4 regions of the Arthrobacter sp. AG258 genome follow, and region 4 is predicted to be linked to each of the others. Evidence: riboswitches for the same ligand, from Rfam matches in the RefSeq annotation. Region 4 holds a riboswitch; each other region holds the start of a gene.
The links. A riboswitch is a leader RNA that binds a small molecule or an ion and turns the genes downstream of it on or off. The one in region 4 is predicted to bind cyclic di-AMP.
Positions count from the first base shown of each region.

Region 1: another riboswitch for cyclic di-AMP. It lies ahead of DFO47_RS16920 (glycoside hydrolase family 16 protein); the one in region 4 lies ahead of DFO47_RS18055 (C40 family peptidase).
Region 2: another riboswitch for cyclic di-AMP. It lies ahead of DFO47_RS19365 (hypothetical protein); the one in region 4 lies ahead of DFO47_RS18055 (C40 family peptidase).
Region 3: another riboswitch for cyclic di-AMP. It lies ahead of DFO47_RS10845 (LysM domain-containing protein); the one in region 4 lies ahead of DFO47_RS18055 (C40 family peptidase).

Region 1 covers NZ_SOBI01000008.1:114,624-118,954, forward strand. The annotation lists gene DFO47_RS16895 (YdcF family protein) at 1-55, opposite strand, end outside; gene rplI (50S ribosomal protein L9) at 227-679, opposite strand; gene rpsR (30S ribosomal protein S18) at 697-936, opposite strand; gene DFO47_RS16910 (single-stranded DNA-binding protein) at 1,063-1,638, opposite strand; gene rpsF (30S ribosomal protein S6) at 1,710-2,015, opposite strand; cyclic di-AMP (ydaO/yuaA leader) riboswitch at 2,378-2,554, shown strand; gene DFO47_RS16920 (glycoside hydrolase family 16 protein) at 2,640-3,659, shown strand; gene DFO47_RS16925 (glycosyltransferase) at 3,792-4,331, shown strand, end outside.
Region 2 covers NZ_SOBI01000011.1:33,440-37,770, reverse strand. The annotation lists gene DFO47_RS19375 (glycosyltransferase family 39 protein) at 1-29, shown strand, start outside; gene DFO47_RS19370 (glycosyltransferase family 39 protein) at 36-2,117, shown strand; cyclic di-AMP (ydaO/yuaA leader) riboswitch at 2,263-2,425, shown strand; gene DFO47_RS19365 (hypothetical protein) at 2,429-3,136, shown strand; gene DFO47_RS19360 (glyoxalase superfamily protein) at 3,204-3,605, opposite strand; gene upp (uracil phosphoribosyltransferase) at 3,650-4,285, opposite strand; gene DFO47_RS19350 (phosphatase PAP2 family protein) at 4,298-4,331, opposite strand, start outside.
Region 3 covers NZ_SOBI01000004.1:349,566-353,896, reverse strand. The annotation lists gene DFO47_RS10850 (protein adenylyltransferase SelO) at 1-928, shown strand, start outside; gene DFO47_RS10845 (LysM domain-containing protein) at 1,007-1,843, opposite strand; cyclic di-AMP (ydaO/yuaA leader) riboswitch at 1,847-2,019, opposite strand; gene DFO47_RS10840 (lytic transglycosylase domain-containing protein) at 2,273-3,586, shown strand; gene DFO47_RS10835 (TraR/DksA C4-type zinc finger protein) at 3,608-3,967, shown strand; gene DFO47_RS10830 (DNA alkylation repair protein) at 3,964-4,331, shown strand, end outside.
Region 4 covers NZ_SOBI01000009.1:157,522-161,852, forward strand. The annotation lists gene DFO47_RS18045 (HNH endonuclease) at 1-129, opposite strand, end outside; gene DFO47_RS18050 (NlpC/P60 family protein) at 398-1,165, opposite strand; gene DFO47_RS18055 (C40 family peptidase) at 1,328-2,005, opposite strand; cyclic di-AMP (ydaO/yuaA leader) riboswitch at 2,076-2,273, opposite strand; gene DFO47_RS18060 (M23 family metallopeptidase) at 2,386-3,207, opposite strand; cyclic di-AMP (ydaO/yuaA leader) riboswitch at 3,218-3,460, opposite strand; gene DFO47_RS18065 (metal-dependent transcriptional regulator) at 3,569-4,270, opposite strand.

The sequences.
Region 1 (4,331 bases), on a different contig from region 4:
CAAAGCTGACGGCTGCGGCCAGCAGGAGGATGCAGCTGACGAAGAGGAACGGCAATGCTGGGTGACCTTCCGTGGAAACGGTGGAGTGGTGCAGGCCAGGAACAGCGGCCCGCCCCAAGCCTATGGCGCACGCGGCCGGCCGCTGGAAACCCCGGCAGTGACCTTGCACGCAAATGGCCCCCGCACCGGAATCCCGGGCGGGGGCCACTGAACTGCGGTGCGGAAACTACTTTCCGGCAACGACCTCAAGGTCGATGACAGCGGAAACATCCTCGTGCAGGCGGACGTTGGCCGTGTACGAACCGACAGACTTGATGTGGTTCGGCAGTTCAACGTTGCGCTTGTCGATGGCACCGAGGCCGGCGGCCTCGACTGCGGCAGCGACATCAGCAGGCTTGACGGTGCCGAAGAGACGACCGGACTCGCCGGCCTTCACCTCGAGCTTGACCTTCTTGGAGGACAGAGCCTGGGCCTGCGCCTGTGCAGCTTCAACAGAAGCGTGCGCACGGGCGGCGCGGGCAGCCTTGATGGACTCAACCTGCTTCTCGCCACCCTTGGTCCAGGTCAGGGCGAAGCCGCGGGGCAGCAGGAAGTTACGTGCGTAACCGTCCTTGACCTCGACAACATCGCCAGCAGCACCGAGACCGGTTACTTCGTGGGTCAGAATGAGCTTTGCCATGTTAGTTAATCCCTTCCTTAGCCGCGGCCAGCGCCGGAGTAAGGCAGCAGAGCAACTTCGCGGGCGTTCTTGATTGCCTGGGCGATCTTGCGCTGTTCCTGCACCGTGACGCCAGTGACGCGACGGGCGCGGATCTTTCCGCGGTCGGAGATGAACTTGCGCAGCAATGCTACGTCCTTGTAGTCGATGACAGTGATGTCAGCGGCCTTCAAGGGGTTGGACTTTGGTTTGGGCTTACGGAGTTCAGCCTTAGCCATCGTGGAGCTCCTATTCTAGGGAGCCCGTGGATATTGATCCACGGGATGGTGGTGGTCCGACGGCGGCAAAACCTTGGGTGCCTTGCGGCTCCCGGGCATTCCCGGCATCGGGCCGTTGTTTGGGTTTTAGAAGGGAGGTTCGGAATCGGGGCCGTTGCCCCAGCCGCCTGCATTGGACACGCCGGGCGTGGCCCAGGGATCGTCCTGTGCAGCCTGCTGGTTGCCGCCGCCCCAGCCTCCACCGGAGTTGCCGCCCTGGTTTCCACCAGGGTTGCCGCCTCCGAAGCCACCGCCGCCGTTGCCGCCGCCGAAGCCGCCCCCACCCTGTCCGCCGGAGCGCTGGGTGCGGTTGACCTTGGCGTTGGCGTAGCGCAGGCTGGGGCCGATTTCGTCGACCTCAAGCTCGATGACAGTGCGCTTTTCGCCTTCTTTTGTTTCGTAGGAACGGCTCTTCAAGCGGCCGGTGACGATCACGCGCATGCCCTTGGTCAGGGATTCGGCGACGTTCTCGGCAGCTTCACGCCAGACCGCGGCGCGGAGGAACAGGGTCTCCCCGTCCTTCCACTCGTTGGACTGGCGATCAAAGGTGCGGGGGGTGGAAGCGATGGTGAAGTTCGCTACTGCGGAACCGGACGGTGTGAACCGCAATTCCGGGTCATTGGTGAGGTTACCGATGACCGTAATGGTGGTCTCGCCTGCCATCTACTGCCTCCTTGTTCGATCCTGGGTGAAGAGTGCGTTCCTGCGGGGTAAAGAATGAATTTTGGTGCTGATTACTCAGCAACAACCTTCTGCTCTTCGGGGCGGGTGATCTTGGTGCGCATGATGGTCTCGTTAAGAGACAGCTGGCGGTCAAGTTCCTTGGCGGTTTCCGGCTTGGCGGTGAAGTTCACCACGGCGTAGATACCTTCGGACTTCTTCTTGATCTCGTAAGCCAGACGGCGACGGCCCCAGATGTCAACCTTTTCGATGGTTCCACCATCGTTGGTGATGACGTTCAGGAACTTCTGAAGCGACGGCTCAACGGTACGCTCTTCGACCTCGGGGTCGATGATTACCATCAATTCGTAAGGACGCATATGTGAACCCACCTCCTTTGGGCTAAGCGGTTACGGCATTTCCGTAACAGGAGGTTCATTTGCGATTCCGCGCAGTGCCTTGCCACCAGTACGGAGGCAGGACGCAGCACAGACTTCAATATCCTAGTGCATCTGGACCTGATAGGCGATTCGCGCTTGACTCAAGGCTAGCCGCGTGATGCGGCAGGAGCAGCCCGACCGGACACGTATGTGGAAAACGCAGGAGTGTGCCGGTCGCCATTAGACGTCTATGCGGTGCACCGCGGGACGCCACGCCCACCGCGCCGCTTCCGTTACCCAATTGTGATTCCACAGGGATTTTCGTGTACGGTCTTCGGGTGGGCCGCCCCAGCCGGCCCCAATCCCGGAAGACGCCCAACTCTGCCGCTTCCGCGATCCCTCAGGTTCCAAGGCAGAGGCGGGGGACCCAAGTGTCACGGGTATGGCTCCCGCCTGCCCTCGGGGTGAAGCCGCGATCCGCGGCCGAATGGCAGCATTCGAACCCGACAGCTAACCCCGCCGGCGTTGAGAGGTAAATTCCCCATGCCCGCATCCCGCAAATCGAGCGCCAAACGCGCCCGCCGTCATCAGAATGAGACCCCATCGGCCGGGCTCCGTCAGTTCTTGACATCCAGAGATTCCCGCCGCCTGCCCTTGGCCGCCGGCCTGGCAGCAGCCGTCCTCGGCGCAGCCTCCCTTGGCCTCGGCGTCGCCAACGGCAATGAAGCTGCCGACGTATCCCGGGTGGCCAGCGCCGCCGGGGCCGGCAGCGAGGTACAGGTCCAGCCCACCCCGTCGGCCGCAGTCCAGTCCGCTCCGGCGCCCGCCCCGGCACCGGCAGCCGCACCCGCGCCCGCACCAGAGCAGGCTCCGGCCCAGGCGCCGGCTCCCGCGGCACCCGCCCCGGCTCCGGCCGTGGCGGCTCCTGCACCGCAGTCCCCCATCGCCGTGGCACCAGCCTCGGCACCGCTGGCCAACAGCGGGACGCCCATGCCCGCAGGGGTCCCCGGAAACTGGACCATGACCTTCGCTGACGAGTTCAACGGTTCAGGCCTGGACAGCGGTAAGTGGTCCAACTGCTGGTTCTCCCCCAACTGCGGAACCATGAACAAGGTGGCCACCAGCCCAGCCAACGTCTCCGTGGCCAACGGCAACCTGGCCCTCAGCCTTGCCTCCTCGTCTTCCGGGTCCTTGGTCTCCACGAACCCGAAGGGTGGAGCGGGCACCGGGTACCAGTTCACCACCGGGTACGTCGAGGCCCGCATCAAGTTCCCCGGCAACGCCAACGGCCTCTATAACTGGCCCGCGTTCTGGACCACCGGGCAGTCCTGGCCGGCCACCGGCGAGAACGACATCGCGGAGGTCCTCCAGGGCAAGATGACCGTGAACTACCACTCCGGCTCCGGGTCACACAACCAGGGTGGCGTCGGCGGCAACTGGGCCAACGAATACCACACCTTCGGCTTGCACCGGATGGCCAACTCGTCGGACGTCTACTTCGACGGCGTGAAGGTCAAGTCCTACCCCACGGACGACGGAAACGCCCCGCAGTACATCGTGCTGAACGTCGGCGCTTCCTCGACGAACCCGGTGTACGGCCCGCAGTCCCAACTCCTGGTGGACTACGTCCGCGCCTGGCAGTAGCCGGCCACGCGCCCCCTTGGAAAGGGCGACGGCGGGACTTCCCGCCGTCGCCCTTTTTTGGCTTCCTGCGGTTCCCCACAAAGTTGCCCAGAGCAACCCTGCCACCCGAGTGTGATCCAGTACACTCTTGCAATGAAGCTCCTGTACGTGACGGAAAGCGTGCCAAACCGGGACCCGCAACTCGGTGATGGAAGCTCCATGATCCCGTACGAAGTGATCCTTCACCTTCCCGCGGATGTTGCCGTCACGCTGCTGACGTTTTCCGGCCCTGTCCCGGTTCCGGCGGAGGTCCGGGCCCGCTGCGAAACCGTCCACGAACTAGCCCCGCGGGACGACCCCGCCGCATTTGTCCGCTCCTTCGGCGGCCTCGCCGGCCTGGGAAAGCACCGGCGCTCCACCCCGTCAGCGCGGGCAGCGGCAGCCACCCTGTCCGGCAGCAGAGAGGCCACCCTCATCCATGGCCCGCACGCCCTCTTCCTTTCGCATCATGTGGCCGGTCCCGTGGTGCTGCAAACGGTGGACCCTTGGTCCATCCGGGCCGCCATGGACACGGATATTGCCCGCTCCCTCCGGCCGGCCTACCGGCTGCGCGAGCACCTCGCCGAACGGGCGGAACGGTCGCTGCCCGCCAGGGCGCGGCTGCTGACCGTCGGGGCACAGGACGCTGCAGCC
Region 2 (4,331 bases), on a different contig from region 4:
ACTCCACGGTGTACCAACTCACCAAGTAGGACCCCATGGCCAGATCTAACTCCACTCCGGTGCAGGCTCCCTCCGCTCCCGCTGCCCCCGGCCCTGCTGCCGCGGCCGGCGTGCGGCGGGAGTCCCCGGCCCTCCGGCACCGCCTGGAACTGGCAGCCGTGCTGGCAGCTACCGCCGTGCTGTACCTGTGGAACCTCGGGGCATCGGGCTGGGCCAACGCTTTCTACTCCGCCGCTGCCCAGGCCGGATCGCAGGACTGGGCGGCCTGGTTCTTCGGTTCCTCGGACGCCGCCAATTCCATCACGGTGGACAAGCCACCGGCGTCCCTGTGGATCATGGGGTTGTCGGTCCGGATTTTCGGCCTGAGCTCCTGGAGCATCCTGGTTCCTGAAGCCCTGATGGGCGTCGGCACCGCCTGGCTGCTGTACCTGGCCGTCCGGCGGGCCGCGGCACCGGCCACCGGTGATCCGCGCCTCGCCCACCGGGCAGGGCTGCTGGCCGCCGTTGCGCTGGCACTGACGCCCGTGGCCACGCTGATGTTCCGGTTCAACAACCCGGACGCCCTGCTGGTGCTGCTTATGACCGCCGCGGCCTATGCGGTGCTCCGCTCCGTGCAGGAGGACAGGCTGCGCTGGCTCCTGCTGGCAGGGGTTTTCCTGGGCTTCGGGTTCCTTGCCAAGCAGCTGCAGGTCCTGCTGGTGGTTCCCGGGTTTGCCCTCGCCTACCTGGTCGCGGCGCCCGCCAGGCTGGGCCGGCGGCTGCTGCATCTGCTCGCCGCCGGTGCCGCGATGCTTGCCGCGGCCGGCTGGTGGCTGGCGGTCGTGGAGCTCATCCCGGCTGCGGACCGTCCGTTCATTGGTGGTTCGCAGGACAATTCCATCCTGGAACTGACCCTCGGCTATAACGGCCTCGGCCGGCTGACGGGCGACGAGACAGGGAGCGTGGGCGGCGCCAACGGCTGGGGCGTTCCCGGGCTGCTGCGGATGTTCAACAGCGAATTTGGCGGCCAGATCGCGTGGCTGCTGCCCTCCGCACTGATCCTTGCTGCCGGCCTGCTGTGGGTGGGACGCCGGGCGCCGCGGACTGACGCCGTCCGGGCGTCGGTGCTCATCTGGGGTTCCTGGGTCCTGGTGACCGGCCTGGTCTTCAGCTTCATGGCGGGCATCATCCACCCCTACTACGCGGTGGCATTGGCGCCCGGGATCGCAGCCCTGGCCGGCCTGGGCCCGGTACTTCTCTGGCAGCACCGGCGGCAGGCCGCAGCGGCGGTCTTCCTGGCCGCCGCAGTGGCCGCGGCAGCCCTGATGGCATTCACCCTGCTGGGAACCACATCCGCCTACGGCCCGTGGCTGCGCTGGGTGGTGCTGGCTGCAGGCCTTGCGGCCGCAGCAGGAACAGGGTTGAACAGGTTCATCCGCCTGCGCTCCGTGCAACGGACGACGACGGCGCTCGCCATTGCGGCATCGCTGGCCGGCCCGCTGGCCTTCTCCATGTCGACGGCGGCGACGGCGCACAGCGGGGCCATTGTCAGCGCCGGACCGGCGACGTCGTTCGGCGGCCCGGGCGGGTTCGGCGGAAACCGGACCGGCGGGTTTGGCGCGGGCGGCACGTCCCGGCAGTTGAACGGCCAGGCTGGACAAGGCCAGGCCGGACAAGGCCAGGCCGGACAAGGCCAGGGTGCCGGCCAGGGCGGGGCAGCAGGCCAGGGCGGGGCAGCGCAGGGCGGTCAGGGTGCCACCGGTGGCCGCGCCGGCGGGATGGGCGGCCTTCTGGGTGCGCCCACGCCGTCGGCCGGGCTCGTGGCCGCATTGAAGGACGGTGCCTCAAACTACACCTGGGCAGCGGCAGTAGTCGGTTCGAACAATGCCGCAGGTTACCAACTGGCCACGGAACTGCCGGTGATGGCCGTGGGCGGCTTCAACGGCACCGACCCCTCCCCCACGCTGGAACAGTTCCAAGCGCTGGTCTCCCAAGGCCGGATCCACTACTTCATTGCCGGCGGGACCATGATGTCCAGCAGCGGCTTTGACGCCTCCACCCGGATTGCACAGTGGGTGGAGTCCACGTTCCCGGCGCAAAACATTGGCGGGACCACGGTCTATATCCTGGCGGGATAACCCGGCGCCGGGGATCCGCCTGCAGCAAATCGACGCGCCATGATTCGTGACTTCCGTTACCCAAATGTGACTAATGCGCAATCTTCCTGTACCGTCGATTGGGTGCGGTCCCCGTTCGGGCCGCATATCCCGGGTTGACGCCAAGCTCTGCCGCTTCCCGGATTCCGCTTGAGCAACGGCAGAGGCGGGGGACCCACCGTCCCGGGCAATGATTGCCCTTGGGGTTAAGCCAGCACGTGTTTTTTCCGTGCGGCCGGATGCCCTCATCCGAACCCGACAGCTAACTCCGCAGGTGTGAGAGGCGATCAATCATGTCTAAATCCATGGCAAAACCATGCCTGCAAACCAAGGCAAAACATCGGGCCAAACCCCAGCCCGCCAAAAAGACCACCGTGGGCCGGCGTGTTGCGGTCCTCGCTGCATCATGCGCGGTGCTGGTTGGCGTTGGCGCGGCAGGCCAGGCGACCAACAGCATGACCCAGGCGTCGTCCACCGGGTCAAGCGCTTCCACGTCGGCGGCGGATGCCCAGATGAGCATCGAGAAGAGCGAAATCCGGTCCAACCCGGCCGCTAATCCTGCTCCTTCCGCCATCAGCGTGGCACCGCAGGCCGCGGAGCCGGCCCCCGCGCCCGCTCCCGCCGCCCCGCCTGCTGAAGCACCCGCACCTGCGCCGGCCCCCGCACCTGAGCCTGCTCCCGCCGTCGCGGTTAACGATCCCGCGGGCGCCCAGGCCTACGCCGCCAGCCAGCTGTCCTCCTTTGGCTGGGGACCGGACCAGATGCAGTGCCTGCAGACGCTGTGGACCAAGGAATCCGATTGGACCACCACCGCCACCAACGCCAGCAGCGGCGCGTACGGCATCGTCCAGTCGCTGCCGGCGGAGAAGATGGCCAGCGCAGGCGCCGACTACCTGACCAACTACCGCACGCAGATCAACTGGGGCCTGGACTACATCAAGAAGAGCTACGCCTCGCCCTGCGGCGCGTTGAACTTCCACCTGGCACACAACTGGTACTAGGCACCACCAGCACCGGGCGCAACGCAAACCGCGGGCCGCATCATGTCGATGCGGCCCGCGGTTTGCGTTAACCGGCGCCCCGGACGTCGCCCGGCCCGGCGTTCCGCCAGGGGATGTACTGGACAGACCACTTGTTGCCGTCCGGATCGGCGAAGTACAGGAAGTGGCCCCACTGCTGCACATCCACGTCGCTGACGTCCACGCCGTTGCCCTTGAGTTGGCGGTGGGCAGCCTCGATGTCGCTGACCACCAGCTGGAGGTTGGATCCTGTGCCGGGCGGAGCGTCGGTGAGCCCTTCGCCGATGCAGATGGAGCAGGCGGAGCCGGGTGGCGTCAACTGCACGAAGCGGATCGACTCCGACGGGCGTTCGTCGTAGTCGGCGTTGAAGCCAACCTTGTTGACGTAGAAATCCTTGGCGCGGTCCACATCGGATACAGGGACAAAGACAAGTTCAAGTTTCCAGTCCATCCGCACAGGCTAGCGGCGGGAACGGTTTTGAAAAAGGGTGGAACCTACCCGGCGATCCCGTACAGGCGGTCGCCGGCGTCGCCGAGGCCGGGAACAATGTAGGACTTCTCGTTGAGCTTCTCGTCGATGGAGGCCAGGACGATGTGCACGTTTGCGTCGCCCAGTTCCTCCTCCAGCTTGGCCAGGCCCTCCGGGGCCGCCAGCAGGCAGATGCAGGTGACGTCGGAGGCGCCGCGCTTGAAGAGGAACTTGATGGCCTCACGCAGGGTTCCGCCGGTGGCCAGCATCGGGTCCAGGACGAAGACCTGGCGGCCGGTGAGGTCCTCGGGGAGGCGCTCGGCATACGTGATGATGTCCAGGGTTTCCTCGTCCCGGGCCATGCCCAGGAAGCCCACCTCGGCGGTGGGCACCAGCTTGGTCATGCCTTCCAGCATGCCCAGGCCGGCGCGCAGGATGGGAACTACCAGCGGCGTGGGCTTGGTGAACGCGGTGCCGACCGTGGTGCTGACGGGCGTTTGGATGGTGACGGGCTCGGTGCGGACCTCCCGCGTGGCCTCATAGGCCAGGAGGGTCACCAGCTCCTCCGTCAGCTGGCGGAAGACCGGCGACGGCGTGTTTTTGTCCCGCAGGACGGTGAGCTTGTGGGCGACCAGGGGGTGGTCAACAACGAGAGTGCGCATCCCCTAAAACTATCATCCGGCGCTGCCTTTGCCGGGTCCGGAGTGT
Region 3 (4,331 bases), on a different contig from region 4:
CAGCAGCCACTTGAGGGTTGGGAGTTTCCAGTACGCACGGGCCACGGAGAACATGGACCTGCTCAAGCGGCTGGCTGACCACGCCATCAGCAGGCACTATCCGGACGCTGCAGTCGCCCCAAACCCCTATCTGGCACTGTTTGCGTCCGTCTGTTCCGCCCAGGCCGGGCTGGTGGCCCGGTGGATGCTGGCGGGATTCGTGCACGGGGTCATGAATACGGACAACATGACCATCTCAGGGGAAACCATTGATTACGGCCCGTGTGCGTTCCTGGATGCCTTCGATCCCGCCGCCGTGTTCAGTTCCATCGATGTCAGTGGCCGTTACGCCTACGCCAACCAGCCAGTCGTTGCCGAATGGAACCTTGCCCGCCTTGCCGAGGCAATGCTGCCGCTCGTTGACGAAGACGAGGACAAGGCTGTTGCTGCAGCGGTGGAGGTGCTCGGTGGATTCCGTGGACAGTACAGCACGGCGTGGACGGGCGGCATGAAAACCAAACTGGGTCTTGCCGCTGGAAACGCCAGCGACGACGCCTTGTCCAGCCTTATTGACGATGTGGTGGCCATCCTCAAGGACGGCCCGGTGGATTACACCCTGTTCTTCCGTAACCTTGGCAGGGCGGCCCGCGGCGACCTGCGCCCGGTGCGCGGGATGGTGATGGATTTGGCCGGCTTCGACGCCTGGTCGGAGCGGTGGTTGGCGCTGCAACCCGACGCAGGGCTGATGGACAGCGTCAACCCGGCGTACATTCCACGGAACCATCTGGTGGAGGAAGCCCTCGCCGCCGGCACGGAGGGAGATCCTGCCCCGTTGCAGCGCCTGCTTCAGGCCGTGACCGATCCTTTCACCGAGCGGGCCGGGCTGGAACGCTACATGGACGGTGCCCCGGCGGACTTCGGGACCTATACGACCTTTTGCGGGACCTGATCCGACGACAACAGGAGGGTGCCAACCGGAGACCCGGCTGCCACCCTCCTGTTGGGAGCAGGCTTTACTGCGCGAAGACTAGGCGACGCGGACCACTGAGTAGCCGCTGAGCCAGCTGATGGAGTGCACCTGCGTGGTGTAGCCGTTGACGCCGCCACTCACAACCTGGCCGTTGCCGGCGTAAACGCCCACGTGGCCCGAGGTGATGATGAGGTCGCCGGGTGCCGGGCTCCCGACCACGCTGCCGTACTGGAAGAACTGCGTGGGAGCCAGGTCGCCGACGCTCTTGCCGACGGAGCGCAGGGCCTTTTCAACCATGGCGGTGCAGTCCTGGCTCACGCCGACCTGGCCGTAGGCGGAGGCCAGGATGGCAGCACCGGTCCCGCTGCCGGTGGTGGACGCCACCGGCGTTGCTGATGCGTAGGACATGTTCATGCCGGTGTTCGCCGGTGCGGTGGCGGCTGCCGCCTGGACGGGGGCCGCTGCCGGCGCCGGGGCAGGTGCTGCCACGTAGCCGGCGCCGGGGATCTGGATCTGGTCACCGGGGTAGATGATGGACGACAATCCCAGGCCGTTGGCAGCCAGGACGTCATTGAGGCTGACTCCGTACGCGGCCGAAATCGCGCCGAGGGTGTCCCCGGAAACGACGGTGTGGACGGTTGCTGCCGCGGCTGCCGGAGCAGTTGCAGGAGCTGCGGCGGCCTGGACGCTGGCCTGCTCAGTGGTGTCCGCGCCCGTCACGCCCGCATGGGCCGGGGCGCCGACGCCGAACGCGATGCCGGACGCGGCGGCAACAGCGAGGGCCGGACGGCCAAACGAACGGGCCTGTGATTTGGCCGTCACGGCGAGTCCCTCGAGCGCAATGGAGCGGACCGGGGTCGCGCGGTGGCGGGCAGTGCTGAGATTCTTTGACACGATTGATCGCCTCTCCCATGCCTGCGGGGTGAGCTGTCGGGTTCGGGTTGGAGATACCCGGCCGAACATATCTCCGCGGTGGGCGGAGGAGCTGTCCGACTTAACCCCAAGACCTGAAAGGTCGTGGAAACTTGGTTCCCCCGTCCCTGCCAGCATGAATGCGGTTGAATCCCGGTATCAGCGGCAGGGCTCGGCAAACTGATGGGAGTGTCCCGTTTGGGGAGGGACACCAGAAGACCATAACCCGCCGACCCTCCCATTGTCACGTTTAGATAACATGCGAGGTTCTTCTCTCGTATTCAACCAACGATTGGATGGGTCCGATCCACCCACGCCGGGCTCCCGCCGGTCCGGCACCGGACCAAACGGGTAACAAAGCAGGCACGGCCGCCTTTCCGCTCCGGCGTGCCGCCGGTATGCTTCGGGACTATGCCCCTGTTCGTGACCATGCCCACGTCCCCACTGGTGGGGGGACTGCTCGCCATCGCAGTGGCAGCGGCCACGGTCCTGCCTGCCACGGCAGACGAGCCTGCACCTCCCGGTGGGTATCCGTCCTGGGCTGACGTGCAGCAGGCGCAGTCTTCCGAGGCAGCGAAAGCGGCAGAGATCACCACCATCAATGGGCTCCTGGACGGCCTCCAGACCCAGGCTGAAGCCGCCGGTAACACGGCGGTCCGGGCAGCGGCCGACTACGCCGCAGCCGACGCCGGGCTGCAAGCGGCATCGGTAAGGCTGGATTCATTGTCCGCCCAGGCTGCCCGCGCCAACGACGAACTGGCCCGGCATCGCAAGGAAATCGGAGCGCTTGCCGTCCAGGCGTACAAGACGGGCGGGACCAATACCGGATTCTTCGTGGCCCTTGATGCCCTGCGGAACAACAGCGTCCAAGGGCTCAACCTCGTCCAGCTGGTGGGCGACAAGACTGCTGCTCTGGTGGAGAAAACTGCGGCTGCCGGAAAAGTTGCCGCATCCCTGGCAGAGCAGGAAAAAGTGGCCCGCACTGAGCGGGAACGACTGTCCGGGGAAGCAAAAGCCAAACTGGACGCAGCCCGCTCCGCCCAGGACGCGCTTGCCCGGCAGGTAAATGACGAACAGCAGCACAGCACCGAACTGACCGCCCAGCTGGCCTCGCTGAAGGGAACGACGGCGGCACTTGAGGGGGAGTATCGCCAGGGCCAGGCGGCGCTGGCTGCCTATGAAGCGGCCCAGGAGGCCAAGCGCGCCGCTGCGGCGGAGCAGGCCCGCCGGCAGGCCGAAGCCGCGGCGCAGGCTGCCGCGGCCGCAGCCCGGCAGCCCAAACCCGCGGCTGCAGCTCCGGCCGGCAACGAGGCGGTACCGGCCCCGCCGGCCGACCCGGTTCCCGGCAGTCCGCCGCAGCCTGCCGTGCCCGGCCCGCCGCCCGTCGTCGTTCCCTCCGTCCCGGGCGGTGCCGTCAATGATCCTGCCGGCGCCAAGGCCTATGCCTCGGGACGCCTGGGTGCCCTCGGCTGGGGCGCCGACCAGTTCCAGTGCCTGTCCCAGCTGTGGACCAAGGAATCCGGCTGGCTGACCACGGCCACGAATGCCTCATCCGGGGCCTATGGCATAGCCCAGGCCCTGCCGCCGGGAAAGTACGCCAGCGCCGGAAGCGACTGGCTGACGAGTTACCGGACGCAGATTGACTGGGGGCTCGGCTACATCCGCGACCGCTACGGGTCCCCGTGCGGCGCCTGGAGCCATTCCGTCGCCCTGAACTGGTACTGACTGACGCGCTAGGCTTTCCGCATGCCAGATTTCGAACGGTTCAGGGTGCTGCTCGAAGAGGAACGGGCCCGGAGGTTGGCCCTGTTGCCGGCGCTGCGGGCTGATATCGACGCGGCCAACGCGGCCCGGCAGGACTCCAACGTCGATGACGAACACGATCCCGAGGGCGCCACGATCGCCTTCGAACTGTCGCAGGCGTCGGCATTGTTGAAGCAGAGTTCAGCCGGGCTGGACCAAGTGGAGGCAGCCCTGGAGCGGCTGGCCAACGGCACCTATGGAACCTGTGCGGTCTGCGGCGAGCCCATTGCGGCCGGCAGGCTCGAGGCGCGGCCCTGGACCCCATTCTGTATCCTTCATGCCTCTGCGGGGCGGGGGCGGTGACCGAGGTGCCCGACGTCGCGGCTGCTGCTGAATTTATCGACCGGACCCTTCAGAACGAGGGTGCCTGGTACCGGGCCGACGAGGTGGGCTACCGGCTGGGCGGAGCCCTGGCCTCCTACGGGTCTTCGATCGGCGCAGTCCGCGGCACAGTCCGGGACGCCCTTAGGAAGTTCAAGGACATGGGCCATGACACCACGGTCATGCTGGCCTCCGCCCTGTGGGGCCAGCCGAAACCAGGCTCGCAGCCGGTCTTCGAACGCCGGCTGGCCGCCGTTGTCCTGCTGCAAACAAAGGTGCAGGTGCTGCGGCATTCGGACCTCACCCGGCTGGAGGGCTTTCTCCGGTCGGCCCAGGCGGCAGAGCT
Region 4 (4,331 bases):
GGGGCCCACCACGGGATCATCCCCCTCGGCCACCACGCTCGCCTTGCCTGTGAGCACAAGCACCAGCGCCCGGCGGAAGGTGATAACCGCCAGCGGTTCATATCCAGCATTCAGAACGAGAGTGCGCATGCACGTACCTCTTCACGGCCGCACCCGTCAGGGGCACGAGGGCCGGCTGCCCTCGGCATGTCCGGGCTATGGATCGACATCACAAGAGTAAACAGAGAATTGCAATATCAGGTAATCGGTATGCGCGGAGGCCGGATCCCCACCCCGGTGGCGGGAGCCGGGATGCACGCAGAATGGCGGGATTTAAACGGGAAAAGACCCCCGCCTCAAGGGCAGGGGTCCTTCCGGGCACATCTTATGCGGCGCCGCGTGCGGCGGGCGGCAGTGGTTACCGAACGTGGATGAAGACCGGTCCGGAGCCAACGTTGGCGCTGAACACAACGGTGTCGTTGCCGTTGAAGCCGCCGTGGACGGCCATCCCGTTTCCGGCGTAGACGGCGATGTGGGCCATTCCTCCGCCACCGTCGGCGTAGTAGATGAGGTCGCCGGGCTGGGCCTGGGATGCGGACACCCTGTCACCCAATGACAGGTAACCGGCGGGCCAGTCGTGGAAGTGGATGCCGACGGCAGCCAATGCGTTGGTCACCAGCATGGTGCAGTCCTGGTGTACGCCAAGCTGGGCGTAGGCAGCGGACAGGATGGCAGCACCCTTTCCGCTGGCGGAAACCTGGGCGGCGGGGGCAGCCGTGGCATCGGCAGTTGCAACCTTGGCAGTCACCTTGGGAGCGGCAACGGCCTGGGCAACGGGAGCGGGAGCGGCTTCCTGCACCGCAACCTCGGGCTCGGGAGCCGGTGCCGGAGAGGTGGTAACGGCCGGCTTTTCGAAGCTGATGGCAATGGTGGAAGCCGCTGAGATCGGAGCGTCGACGGCGGATTCAACTTCCATGGCGGATGCCGGAGCCGAGTCGCGCTTGACGTTGGTGTCGGCTGCGTTGGCTGCGATGCCGCTGGTCAGGACCAGGCCGGAAGCTGCAGCGATTACTGCAGCCTGGCGGCCCATGCCGCCGGCGTTGTCGCTGACAGCCTTGGCAATGATCGCGATCGAGTTGGTTTTGGTGACCTCGGCGCGGTGCCGTGCGGTAGCACGAGTCGTCATCAGTTCTCTCTTTCGTTTTCCTCTGGACCGCGGTGGCCTGTCCGAGGGGGTTGGATGCGCCGGCATCTTGGGGGTACGCCGGCGCGTCCCGAACGGGGATGTTGGTTTCTAGCGAAAAAGCTTTGGGCAAAGAAATAGCCCTTGGAGCGTGGAGCCCAAGAACTACTTGTTCAGGTGGTAGTACGTGGAAGTACCGGTGGCTGCGGGAGAGTGGAGCATGGTTCCCTGCGACGGGTTGAGCGCGCTGATCATCATGCCGTTGCCGACGTAGATGCCGACGTGTGCGCCGCCGTTCTGGACCACGAGGTCGCCCGGCTGGGGGGTGGAGGTGGGGGTCATGATGCTCCACGCGTTCGTGCGGGGAATGCTGATTCCAGCCTGCGCGTAGACCCACTGAACGAAGCCGGAGCAGTCCCAGCCGTTGGGGGTGGTGCCGCCCCAGACGTAGGGGTGGCCGATGCCGGTGTAGGCGATCGCGGCGATACCCGAGGTGGCTGCGGACGAAACGGCTTCCACTGCCTGTCCGGCCTTGGACGCCTCCTGGCCGGCAGTGGTGGCGGTGCGGTCCGCGGACGCGGTGGACTGGGTGCGCACGGTTTCCACCTTCGGGGCGGCGGTGGTCTTGACCGCCGGACGCTCGAAGGAAACGGTGGCCGTGGGGGCCGCGGTGACAGCAAGGGCGGTCTGCGCGGAACCGGACTCCGTGGAGGCCGAGATGCCGGCAGTGGTGTCCGCGGCGTTGGCCGGCAGGCCCATGCTCAGGATGAGGCCTGAAGCCGCTGCCACAACGGCAGCCTGGCGGCCCACGGTCCCGGCATTGGCGCTTACGGCCTTGGACATGGCGTCCAAGGGGTTGGCGCGAACCGTTTGCGCACGGTGGCGCGCAGAATTATGGCGTGAAGACACGAAGGTAGCCTCTCCCAATGCCTGCGAGGTGAGCTGTCGGATTCGGATGGGAGTCACCCGGCCACTTCGCTTCCTGGGAAGCTCATGACTTAACCCCAAGGCCTTCCAGAACGCAGAAGGCCAAAATTGGTTCCCCCGCCCCTGCCAGACGATGAAATGCGAACGGACCTTGAGCGGTGGCAGAGTTAGGCAATCCACTCAAGAGCGTCAACTTCGGAAAAGTTGACGCGAGTTAGACGGTACAGCAGTTTTGCTTCAATGTCACATTCAGGTCACGGCGGGTCACGGCGATCTGGGAGTGCGCAATCAAACGGTTACAGCCAGCCCATCGGATCGACCACTTCGCCGTTGACCTGAACTTCGAAGTGCAGGTGGCAGCCGGTGGACGCCCCGGTGGTCCCGCTCAACGCCACGACTTCGCCGCGGGAGACCGTTTGGCCCACCTTGACGTTGAAGGACGAGAGGTGGTTGTACGTGGTCTCCAGGCCGTTGCCATGGTCGATCACCACCCGGTTTCCACCGCCGAACTGGTGCCAGCCGGCGAAGGTCACGGTTCCTGTTGCGGCTGCCAGGACGGACGTCCCGCACTGTGCCACGAAGTCCTGTCCGCGGTGGAAATCTCCGGTGCCGCCGGTGATTGGGCTGACCCGGTAGCCGAAGGGCGACGCGGTCACGAGGGATGCCAGCGGCGCGGCCAGGGTCCCGGCGGAAGCCGCACGCGTTACCGATCCGGCCGACTGGGCGCTCAGCAGTTGCTTCAGCTTCCCGTCGGGGTCCGCCTGCGTTACGACGGCTGAGCGGCTGAAGTCGATCTGGGCGCCTACATCCGCGGAAATCTGGGGCTGGGGGCTGACTGCGGAGGCGGCCTGGGGTGCGATTCCGGCCGCATCCGTCGCCATAACGGGGCTGGTGGCGGGCATGGTCACCGTGAGCACCAGGCCGGTGGCGGCGAGGGCGATGCCAGCCTTTTGGCCGATGCCGCTGGCCGCGGCAAAGTCGGTGATTTGCCGGAACGGACCCCGGCGGCGGCGTGCATCCCGTTGCGGGTCGCGGGGGCGCTCCGCGGCGGCTACTTCGACAACCCGGGGTGCCTCAGGGGGGCCCGCCGCGCGACGGCGGCCCCGGGAGGTCTGCATGGTCAAGAAGGGTTCCTCTCTGGAATAGCCTGCGGAGTTAGCTGTCGGATTCGGGTCAGAGAGATCAAAGACCCGGTCCGTCATGGGCAAACTTCTACACAGGGATATTCCCGGAAGAATCCTTCACTGGAGAGGCTTGCTGCTGACGGACTTCACCCCAAGGCAGTCCCCCGCTGCCGGTTGTGGTTCCCCCGCCTCTGCCAGTAACGACTCGTACACCTGGCCCGCTGGCAGAGCTCGGCTCCGGATCAGGTAACGCTTAAGTATCAACGCTGGGTTCCACTATAGGGGCTTAAGACCCTAGGTAACAATTCCGTTATCTTTGCTTGGAATCCCCCGGGTGGGGTATGGAAACGCGGCGTCAGGCCTGGTTCACGGCGACGAAAACGTGTGCCGCCACCTCGGGAGGCAGCTCCAGCGCGCCCTCGATTCCCGCCACCCGTACCGAAATGTAGTCACCGACGCGTTCCAGGGAGACAGACGCGCCGGGCCGGATACCGCCCTCGTCGAGCTGGGTCAGCAGTTCCGGCTCCACCTGGATCGGTTCCGCCAGCCGGCTGATGGTCACTGCCGATTCAGGCCCGTAGGCCTTCATTGCCTCCACCAGGCTGATGGCGCCGTCGCCGAACCCGGGTCCGGGCTCTCCGCCCAGGGCGGCAAGGCCGGGGATGGGGTTTCCGTAGGGCGACTCCGTGGGGTGGTCCAGCATCTCGTAGATGCGCCGCTCCACCCGTTCGCTCATAACGTGTTCCCAGCGGCAGGCTTCGTCATGGACATAGGCCCAGTCCAATCCGATCACGTCGGCCAGCAGGCGCTCGGCCAGCCGGTGCTTCCGCATGACCTCAGTGGCACGCTTGCGGCCGGTGTCGGTCAGTTCCAGGTGCCTGTCACCGGAGACGACGACCAGGCCATCGCGCTCCATCCGGCCGATGGTCTGGGAAACGGTAGGCCCCGAGTGGCGCAGGCGTTCGGCGATACGGGCCCGGAGGGCAACGATGTTCTCTTCCTCAAGCTCCAGGATGGTCCTGAGGTACATCTCCGTAGTGTCGATCAGATCCGTCATCCAGCTCAGCTCCTCGAGCGCAGTACCTTGCGTTGTCCCACCGTATCGCCTCTTCCCGCGA